DNA from 2 places in the Carboxydocella sp. ULO1 genome. Region 1 is predicted to be linked to the other one. Evidence: predicted binding sites of a transcription regulator. Region 1 holds the regulator's gene; the other holds the start of a gene.
What was found. Region 1 encodes HrcA, which represses chaperone genes, less so after heat shock. Its sites were predicted from a motif close to TGTTAGCACTCNNNNNNNNNGAGTGCTAACA; they were not measured.
Positions count from the first base shown of each region.

Region 1 (4,473 bases):
CTTTGATCAGCTTAAATCCAGGACCAAGGGTTATGCTTCTTTTGATTATGAATTCATTGGCTACAAGCCATCCAAACTGGTCAAACTGGATATACTCATCCACGGGGAAGTGGTGGATGCCCTTTCCTTTATTGTCCACAAGGACAAAGCCTACCAGCGCGGGCGGCAGATGGTGGAAAAACTGCGGGATCTCATCCCCCGCCACCAGTTTGAAATCCCTATCCAGGCGGCCATCGGCAATAAAGTCATCGCCCGGGAGACGGTCAAGGCTTTACGCAAAAATGTACTGGCCAAGTGTTATGGCGGGGATATTACCCGGAAGAAAAAGCTGCTGGAAAAACAAAAAGAAGGGAAAAAGCGGATGAAGCAGGTGGGAAATGTGGAAATTCCCCAGGAAGCCTTTATGGCAGTGCTCAGTATTGACCAGAAATAAAAGAGGCCGGGTTTCCGGCCTCTTTATACTTCGGCAATGGCATCAGTGGGGCAATTTTCCAGAGCTTCCCTGGCCTCATCCTCCAGGTCATCTGGCACCTCATCCACAATGGCTTTGGCTTTGCCTTCATCATCCCAGTCATAGACATCGGGGCAGGTGCTGACGCAGGCGCCACAGCTGATGCACAAATCAGGATCTACCTTGACTTTCATGGTCTCAACCTCCTTCGCCTACAGTTTGCCCGAAAGGGGGAAAAATATGCTGGGGGTCTATGTTCATGTTCCCTTTTGTTTGCGAAAATGCCATTATTGTGATTTTTATTCCCGGCCGGCCAGCGGGGAAGAAAGGGAGCGCTATCTTGACCTTGTTTGCCAGGAAACGGAAGCGGCTGTCCGGCAGGTGCCGGAACGAGAAGTGGATACCATTTTCCTGGGGGGCGGTACTCCGGGGCTGCTGGGTCCAGAGGGCATAAAAAAAATTCTGCAGGCTATTGCCGGGAATTTTCATATCATCAATACCGTTGAAATAACTATGGAGACAAACCCCGGGGCAAATAGAGATATCTGGCCGCTAATGGCAGCAGCAGGCATCAACCGGGTGAGTCTGGGTGCTCAGGCGGCCCAGGAGCGACTGTTACGGGTTTTAGGCCGCTGCCATACCTGGCAGGAAGTCCAGAACACGGTGCAGGCAGTTCGCCGGGCTGGCTTAACCAACCTCAATCTCGACCTGATGTACGGATTGCCGGGACAATCCCTGGCGGACTGGCAGGAAACAGTAGCAGCTGCCCTGGCGCTGGAAGTGCCCCATCTCTCCCTTTATGCCCTGAAAGTGGAAGAAAATACCCCCTTTGACCGCTGGGAAAGGGAGGGCAGGATAACCCTGCCGGAAGAAGAGGAATGGGCGGAAATGTACTGGTGGGCCAGGGAAAAACTGGAGACAGCAGGTTACCTGAATTATGAACTGAGTAACTTCGCCCGGCCAGGATTCGAATGCCGGCATAATCTCAAATACTGGCGCCGCCAGCCTTATCTGGGACTGGGGCCGGCAGCCCATTCCTGCTGGGGGAATGTACGCTGGGCCAATCCCGCCAGCCTGGAGGAGTGGGAAGCAGAAGTTCGGGCTCGGGGCTGGAGCGGGCAGCTGGTGGAAAGGCTGAGCGAGAAAGAAATCCTGGCTGAACAGGTTATTCTCGGCCTGCGCCTGGCCGAAGGAGTGGTTCTGACCCCGGAAATTGAGGCAGAATGGTCAACAGTTATAGCTTCTCTGAAGCAGCGGGGTCTGGTCCAGGTTTCGGGAAACAGGCTTAAACTCACGCGGCAGGCCTGGTATATTGCCAATGAAGTGATGGCAGAGTTTATCTAGTACCTTGACATTCCCTGCCCCAGGTGGTATTTTTTAAGTAGTGGCCTTTAGCACTCGTCTGGTGAGAGTGCTAACAACGGGCCTGGCGGAAGGTGATGAGGGATGCAATTGGATGAGCGGAAAAAGCGCATTTTACTGGCGATTATTCAGGACTATATTGCTACCGCTGAACCGGTAGGCTCCCGAACCATTGCCAAAAAGTATGAGCTGGGGGTGAGCCCGGCTACTATACGCAATGAAATGGCCGACCTGGAAGAAATGGGCTATATCGAACAGCCTCATACTTCAGCGGGGCGGATTCCCTCAGACCTGGGCTATCGCTATTATGTGGACTTTTTGATGGAGAAATACCGCCTGGCTGATGAAGACCGGGAATACATCCGCCAGGGGTTTGAAACCAGACGGATGGAAGTGGCCCAGGTGATTCAGCGGACTGGCCAGCTGCTGTCCCAGATGACCAATTATACCACAATAGTGCTGGGACCACAGCTGGGCAAAACGGGGATTAAGCATGTGCAACTGGTACCGGTAGAACCAGGCAAGGCCTTGCTGGTCATGGTCAGCCTTTCCGGTCTGGTACAGAACCGGCTCATCGAGATTCCGGAAAATTTGTCTGCCGAGGATTTATGGCAGATTAGCCAGGTATTGAATGCCAAGCTCCATGGCAAAACCATAGCCGATATTCGCCGCACCCTGTTGCAGGAGATTTATTCTGAACTGGCCCGGCAACGGGCGGTGGCGGAACTGGTACTGGATTTACTCAGCCAGGAGGAGCTTCTGAGCGGGGAGGAAAAGGTCTATCTGGCCGGGATCCTCAATATTCTTAACCAGCCGGAATTTCGCAATATCGAGAAAATCAAGACTCTGTTGTCCCTGCTGGAACAGGAGGAACAGCTGCGCCACCTGGTTCAGCCCGAGGATGAAGGCTTGCTGGTGCGAATCGGGGCAGAGAACCCCATTCAGGTGATGCGGGATTGTTCCATGATCACTGCTACCTATACGGTCGATGGTCAGGTGGTGGGAGCCATCGGGGTACTGGGCCCCACCCGGATGGAGTATGCCCGGGTGATGGCCCTGGTGGAATATATTACCGAAAACCTCTCCCAGATGCTGACCGATTTTTACCGCCGCACCTAGAGCGGCTGAAGGAGGTAAGGCAATGAGCTTAAAACAGCAAGCTGTCCAGGCCACCGAGGTGGATGAGAAACTGGCAGCTCTGATGACCAATGCCAATGCCATCAGGGCCATTGCCGCTGCTGTGGAAGGCACTCTGGGTCCTAAAGGTCTGGATACCATGCTGGTGGATAAATTCGGTGACGTGGTCATCACCAATGACGGCGTCACCATTTTAACGCTGATGGAAGCCAATCATCCGGCCGCCCGATTGCTGATCAATGTGGCAAAAGCCCAGCAGGCGGAAATCGGTGATGGTACTACCACTGCCACTGTGATGGCCGGGGCCCTGGTTGCAGAAGGGGTTAACCAGGTAGTACGGGGGGTGCCGGTCACCAGGGTGATCGAGGGCATCCGGATAGGAGTCAGGGGAGCCCTGGAGTTTATCGAGCAACAGGCCCGCCCTGTACGCAGCCTCAAGGATCCCCTGCTCTATCGCATTGCCTACATAGCCGGACGGGAAAACGAGGATATTGCCCGCCTGGTAGTGGATGCAGCCCGCCTGGTGGGAATCAAGAAATTGAAGGAACCGGGCTTTAAGCTGGCAGATACGATTGTGGCCGAGGAAGGGGCCGATAACCAGGTCTTTTCCGGGGTGATCATCAACAAGGAACCTATGAATGACGAGATGCCCCGGGACCTGCGGGATGTAAAAGTCCTGATCATTGATGATGCCCTGGAACCGGAGGAGCTGGAAGATGAGGCCCTGGCTACTGAGGCCGGTTTCAATCGCTATATGGAATTACAGCAGGAATTCAAGGATAATGTGCGCAAAATCGTGGATCTGGGTGTAGGACTGGTTATCGTTGACCGCGGGGTAGAGGCCTGGGCGGAAGAAACTCTGACTGACGCCGGAGTGATGGTGTTACAGCGGGTTTCCAACAAGGAACTGCGCAAGGCAGCGGAACATACAGGAGCCCGACCCATTAAACGCACCGGTCTCAAGCGCTCCCCGGAAGAACTGGTTCGCTATCTGGGCCAGGCCAAATGGGTGCTGGCTGATGAGCGCCTGGAACATGTGCGGATTCTCGGTGGTGCTGGTAAACCTATGGCTACCGTGCTGGTGGGAGCCGCCACTGAAGAAGTAGTCGGTGAACGGGAGCGGATTGCCAAGGATGCCGCTTCCTCCGTTCAGGCTGCTGTTTGTGGCGGGGTAGTGGCCGGAGGCGGTTCCCTTGAGCTGGCTGCTGCTCGCCAGGTGGAAAAACTGCGGGAAAACACCCGGGGTATGGCTGCCTATGGTATTGATTGCGTGGTGGCTGCCCTCAAACGGCCCCTGGCCCAAATCGTGGAAAATGCCGGCTTCAATTCTCTGGAGAAACTGGGGGATGTGGTAGCTGCTCAGGCGGAAAAAGGCAATAACGCCCTGGCCATAGATTGTGACAGCGGTCAGGTAGTGGATATGTGGGAACTAGGCGTGGTTGATCCGGCCCTGGTGAAACTGCATGCTTTGCGCGCTGCCGGGGAAGTCGCTGAAGCTATTCTGCGGATTGATACCATCATCC
Region 1 covers NZ_BDLQ01000012.1:54,313-58,785, forward strand. Annotated here, with positions in the region: gene lepA (translation elongation factor 4) at 1-433, shown strand, start outside; gene ULO1_RS03205 (ferredoxin) at 457-645, opposite strand; gene hemW (radical SAM family heme chaperone HemW) at 692-1,795, shown strand; gene hrcA (heat-inducible transcriptional repressor HrcA) at 1,898-2,932, shown strand; gene ULO1_RS03220 (TCP-1/cpn60 chaperonin family protein) at 2,955-4,473, shown strand, end outside.

Region 2 (4,473 bases), on a different contig from region 1:
GCCCGTTATCCTCTCTAAATTTGTCTAAAACCAGGAGGTAGGTGACAGCCGTGAAGATCGGAATCGATGCCCGTGCGGCCATCTGGTACCGGGGAACGGGAATTGGTACTTATACTTACCAGCTCTTGCGCTCTCTATATTTAATAAATCGGCAGGAATTCAACTGGCGTTTTTTCTGGCCCGGGGACGAATATCGGGACCTGGACATAGCCAGTGATTCCATTTTTAACTCCATAGAAAAAAACAAGGATAAATTCTGGGAAGAAGTGCATATTCCGGCACGTATTACCGATGAAAAAATAGATTTATATCATGTGCCGCAGAATGGAATTGGATTGCCCAAAGGCAATAGTTGTCCCATGGTGGTAACCATCCATGACCTGATACCATACATTTATCCGGAAACGGTTGGCAAAGGCTATCTAAAAGTATTTTTGCAGGAAATGCCTGGGATTGTAGCCAGAGCTGCCCACATAATTACTGTTTCTGAGTGTTCAAAACAGGATTTGCTCAGGATCTTGAAAGTTCCTGCTGAAAAAATAACAGTTACCTACGAGGCACCAGAGCCAATCTATCGGCCTGTACCGCAAAAAAAAGCGCGTGCTTTTGTCAGTGAGCACTACGGCATACAGGATCAGTACATTCTTTATATCGGCGGGTTTAGCCCCCGGAAAAATGTTAAAGGGTTAATCAATGCTTTTAAAGAAATTCGAAAAGATGTAGGTTATCCAATCAAACTGGTACTGGTCGGTAAACAGGTAAGGGAGTATGGGGATCTGGTAGTATTAATCGAGGCCCTTGGTCTGGAAGAGGATGTTATTTGGACAGGATTTGCTCCGGTAGAGGATTTGCCTTATCTTTATGCAGCGGCTAATCTGTTTGTCTATCCTTCATTCTATGAAGGTTTTGGTCTCCCACCCTTAGAAGCAATGGCCTGCGGAACACCAACTATTGCTGCTAATACATCCTCAATTCCTGAAGTAGTGGGAGAAGGAGCATGGTTGTTTAATCCCTTTGATTCCATGGAACTGGCAGAAAAAATGTATAAATTGTTAACAGATGCAGATCTTCGCCAGGAGCTGGGTAGGAAAGGATTAATGCGAGCAGGGGAATTCAGCTGGAATAAAACTGCGCTGGAAACCATGGAAGTATACAGGAGAGTACTGGGAAAGCGGGGATAGACAATGCAAGAGCAGGCTCCGCTGAAGGTATTAACAGTTCAGGAAGTGGCCCAGGTTTTAAAAACTGATCGGGAAAAGGTGGAAAAATTAATCGCCAGTGGCCGCTTGCCTGCAATGGTTTTGCCGGGGCAAGAAGTTAGAATCAGGGCGGAGGATCTGCTAACTTTTCTCAAAAACGAAACGGCTCAGTATACTGAATTAAAGCGAAAATATCACAGCTATCAACAGGAAAGGCTGGAGAAGCTGGAAAGGGCCTTACAACAGCTAAAGATAATTCCCGAAAAACTCAATCATGGCCTCCAGGGTGAATTGAATCGGGCGGCAGGAGACTATAGCAGAGTACTAGAGCTAAAAGAGGTTTTTGAAGATATTTATAAATTAACCAGAAGAATTTTAAAGACCCAGCAGCGAGTGGAGAGCAGAAAAAGCTCTGATCATGATGATTACTTTCAGCAACTGGAAATAGAATGGCAGGAGTGGGAAAGGGAAATCGAAAAATGGCAAGACCGTTTTTTGACCAGAGCCAAAAAAGCCGGTAAAAAATTAAATTTTGGCCTGGCTCAGGTATATCAAAATTTGGTACAAATTCTAATAAATGAGTGGGACAAAATAAGAAAAGAAAATTTTTAAAGAAATAAGATTGACAGCGAATTATTCCTTGAGTAAAATAGGGTTTGTCAGTCGGGGCGTAGCTCAGTTTGGTAGAGCGCCATCTTGGGGTGGTGGAGGTCGCTGGTTCAAGTCCAGTCGCTCCGACCAGTACAGTGAAACCTAACCCGGTAAATTGTTACCGGGCTTTATTTTTTGTCAGCATTAGAACTGGCCTGTAATTTATAGAAAATAATAGATTGAGCGAGATATTTTAATATATTGAAAAACAAAAACGGATAATGAAAAATTTCCAATCTTGCATTATTTTTTTCCTGTAGTGCTATAATATAGCTGTGTGTTAGCACTCGATGTTGATGAGTGCTAACAAAAAATAATACATAAGGAGGGGTAACATATATGCTGAAACCCTTAGGTGATCGGGTTGTTCTGAAACTGATTGAACAAGAACAAAGAACAGAAAGCGGGATTGTGTTGCCGGACACCGCTAAAGAGAAGCCGCAACAGGGAGAAGTGGTGGCTGTTGGCAGTGGTCGGATTTTGGATAACGGCCAGCGAGTAGAACTGGAGGTTAAAGTTGGGGACAAGGTAATCTTCTCCAAATACGCTGGTACTGAAGTCAAAGTTGATGGCGAAGAATACTTGATTGTCAATGAAAGAGATATTCTGGCTATTCTCTAATATTTACGAGGAGGGGATAATCAGATGGCAGCAAAAATGATCGTTTTCAATTCTGATGCCAGAAAAGCTCTGGAAAGAGGCGTGAACACCCTGGCTGATGCTGTAAAAGTCACTCTCGGTCCACGGGGCCGTAATGTGGTGCTGGAACGGAAATTTGGTTCTCCCTTGATCACTAACGATGGCGTAACCATTGCCAAGGAAATCGAATTGAAGGATCCCTTTGAAAACATGGGGGCCCAGCTGGTAAAAGAAGTAGCCAGCAAAACCAATGATGTAGCTGGCGACGGTACTACCACTGCTACCGTTTTGGCTCAAGCCATTATCCGGGAAGGGATGAAAAACGTTGCTGCTGGCGCTAACCCTATCCTGTTGAAGCGGGGAATTGAAAAAGCTGTTGATGCCGCTGTTGCAGAAATCAAGAAACTGGCTAAGCCCATTGAAGGCAAGGAAGCCATCGCTCAAGTAGCAACCATTTCTTCTGCTGATGAAGAAATTGGTCGCCTCATCGCTGATGCTATGGAAAAAGTAGGTAAAGACGGAGTTATTACCGTTGAAGAATCCAAGAGCATGGGCACTTCTCTGGAAGTTGTCGAAGGGATGAACTTTGACAGAGGTTACATCTCTGCCTACATGGTAACCGACACAGAGAAAATGGAAGCCGTGCTGGAAGATCCCTATATCCTGATTACCGATAAGAAGATTTCTGCGATTAAGGATATTTTGCCTGTGCTGGAAGCTGTTATCCGTACCGGCAAACCGCTGTTGATTGTGGCTGAGGATATGGAAGGGGAAGCCCTGGCAACGATTGTGGTCAACAAGCTGCGCGGTGTTCTCAACTGTGTAGCTGTTAAGGCTCCTGCTTTTGGCGATCGGCGCAAGGCCATGCTGGAAGATATTGCTATCCTGACTGGTGGCCAGGTGATTTCTGAAGAGCTGGGCCGCAAGCTGGATAGCGTTACCCTGGATATGCTGGGCCGGGCTCGTCAGGTACGGGTCAAGAAGGAAGAAACCATCATTGTTGATGGTGCTGGCTCTGCTGATGCAATCAAAGGCCGGATTGCCCAGATTAAGAAGCAGTATGAAGAGGCTACTTCCGAATATGATAAGGAAAAGCTGCAAGAGCGTCTGGCCAAACTGGCTGGCGGCGTAGCAGTTATCAAAGTCGGTGCTGCTACTGAAACCGAAATGAAGGAGAAGAAACTGCGTATTGAAGATGCTCTCAATGCTACCCGGGCCGCTGTGGAAGAAGGGATCGTTCCTGGTGGCGGTACCTGCTTCATCAATATCATTCCGGCCCTGGATGCTGTTCAGGCAGAAGGGGATGAATACACCGGAGTTCAAATCATCAAGCGGGCTCTGGAGGAACCGCTCCGTCAGATTGCCAATAATGCCGGGGTAGAAGGTTCTGTAGTTGTAGAAAAAGTCAAGGCCAGCGAAGTTGGTATCGGCTTCAACGCTGCTACCCTGGAATACATGGATATGATTGCGGCGGGTATTGTTGACCCGGCAAAGGTTACCAGAAGCGCGTTACAAAATGCTGCTTCCATTTCCGCTCTGTTGCTGACCACTGAAGCTGTAGTTGCGGAAAAGCCGGAGAAAAAGGATACCCCGGCAATGCCTGGCGGCATGGATGATATGATGTAATTAGCTTGACAGCTGAAAAAAACTGTTGATAAAATATATACTAATTAAATAGCTTCTCGCCACTTTTGGTGAGAAGCTTTTTCTTATCATTATTCAGTCTGCAGGTTGGCAGGACGGTAGGTTAGGAGGAGAAAAAATGCGAGTAGGGGTTCTAGGTCCAGAAGGTACATTTTCACAAATGGCTGCCGAACAATACGCCAGGCGCCGGCATCTGAATTTTCAATTCTTTTATTTTCCAGACCTTGCCCGGGTAATGAAAGCTCTGGTACAGGATCAGGTGGAACTGGCGATTGTACCGGTGGAAAATTCCCAGGAAGGTTCTTTATCTACTACCCTGGATTTTCTTTTATGGCAGGAT
Region 2 covers NZ_BDLQ01000101.1:121,452-125,924, reverse strand. Annotated here, with positions in the region: gene ULO1_RS11925 (glycosyltransferase family 1 protein) at 51-1,181, shown strand; gene ULO1_RS11920 (helix-turn-helix domain-containing protein) at 1,185-1,811, shown strand; tRNA gene ULO1_RS11915 (tRNA-Pro) at 1,864-1,940, shown strand; gene groES (co-chaperone GroES) at 2,190-2,471, shown strand; gene groL (chaperonin GroEL) at 2,496-4,115, shown strand; gene pheA (prephenate dehydratase) at 4,252-4,473, shown strand, end outside.
Region 2: groES (co-chaperone GroES) is a predicted target of HrcA. The motif match lies at 2,129-2,159, and genes of this name have one in related genera.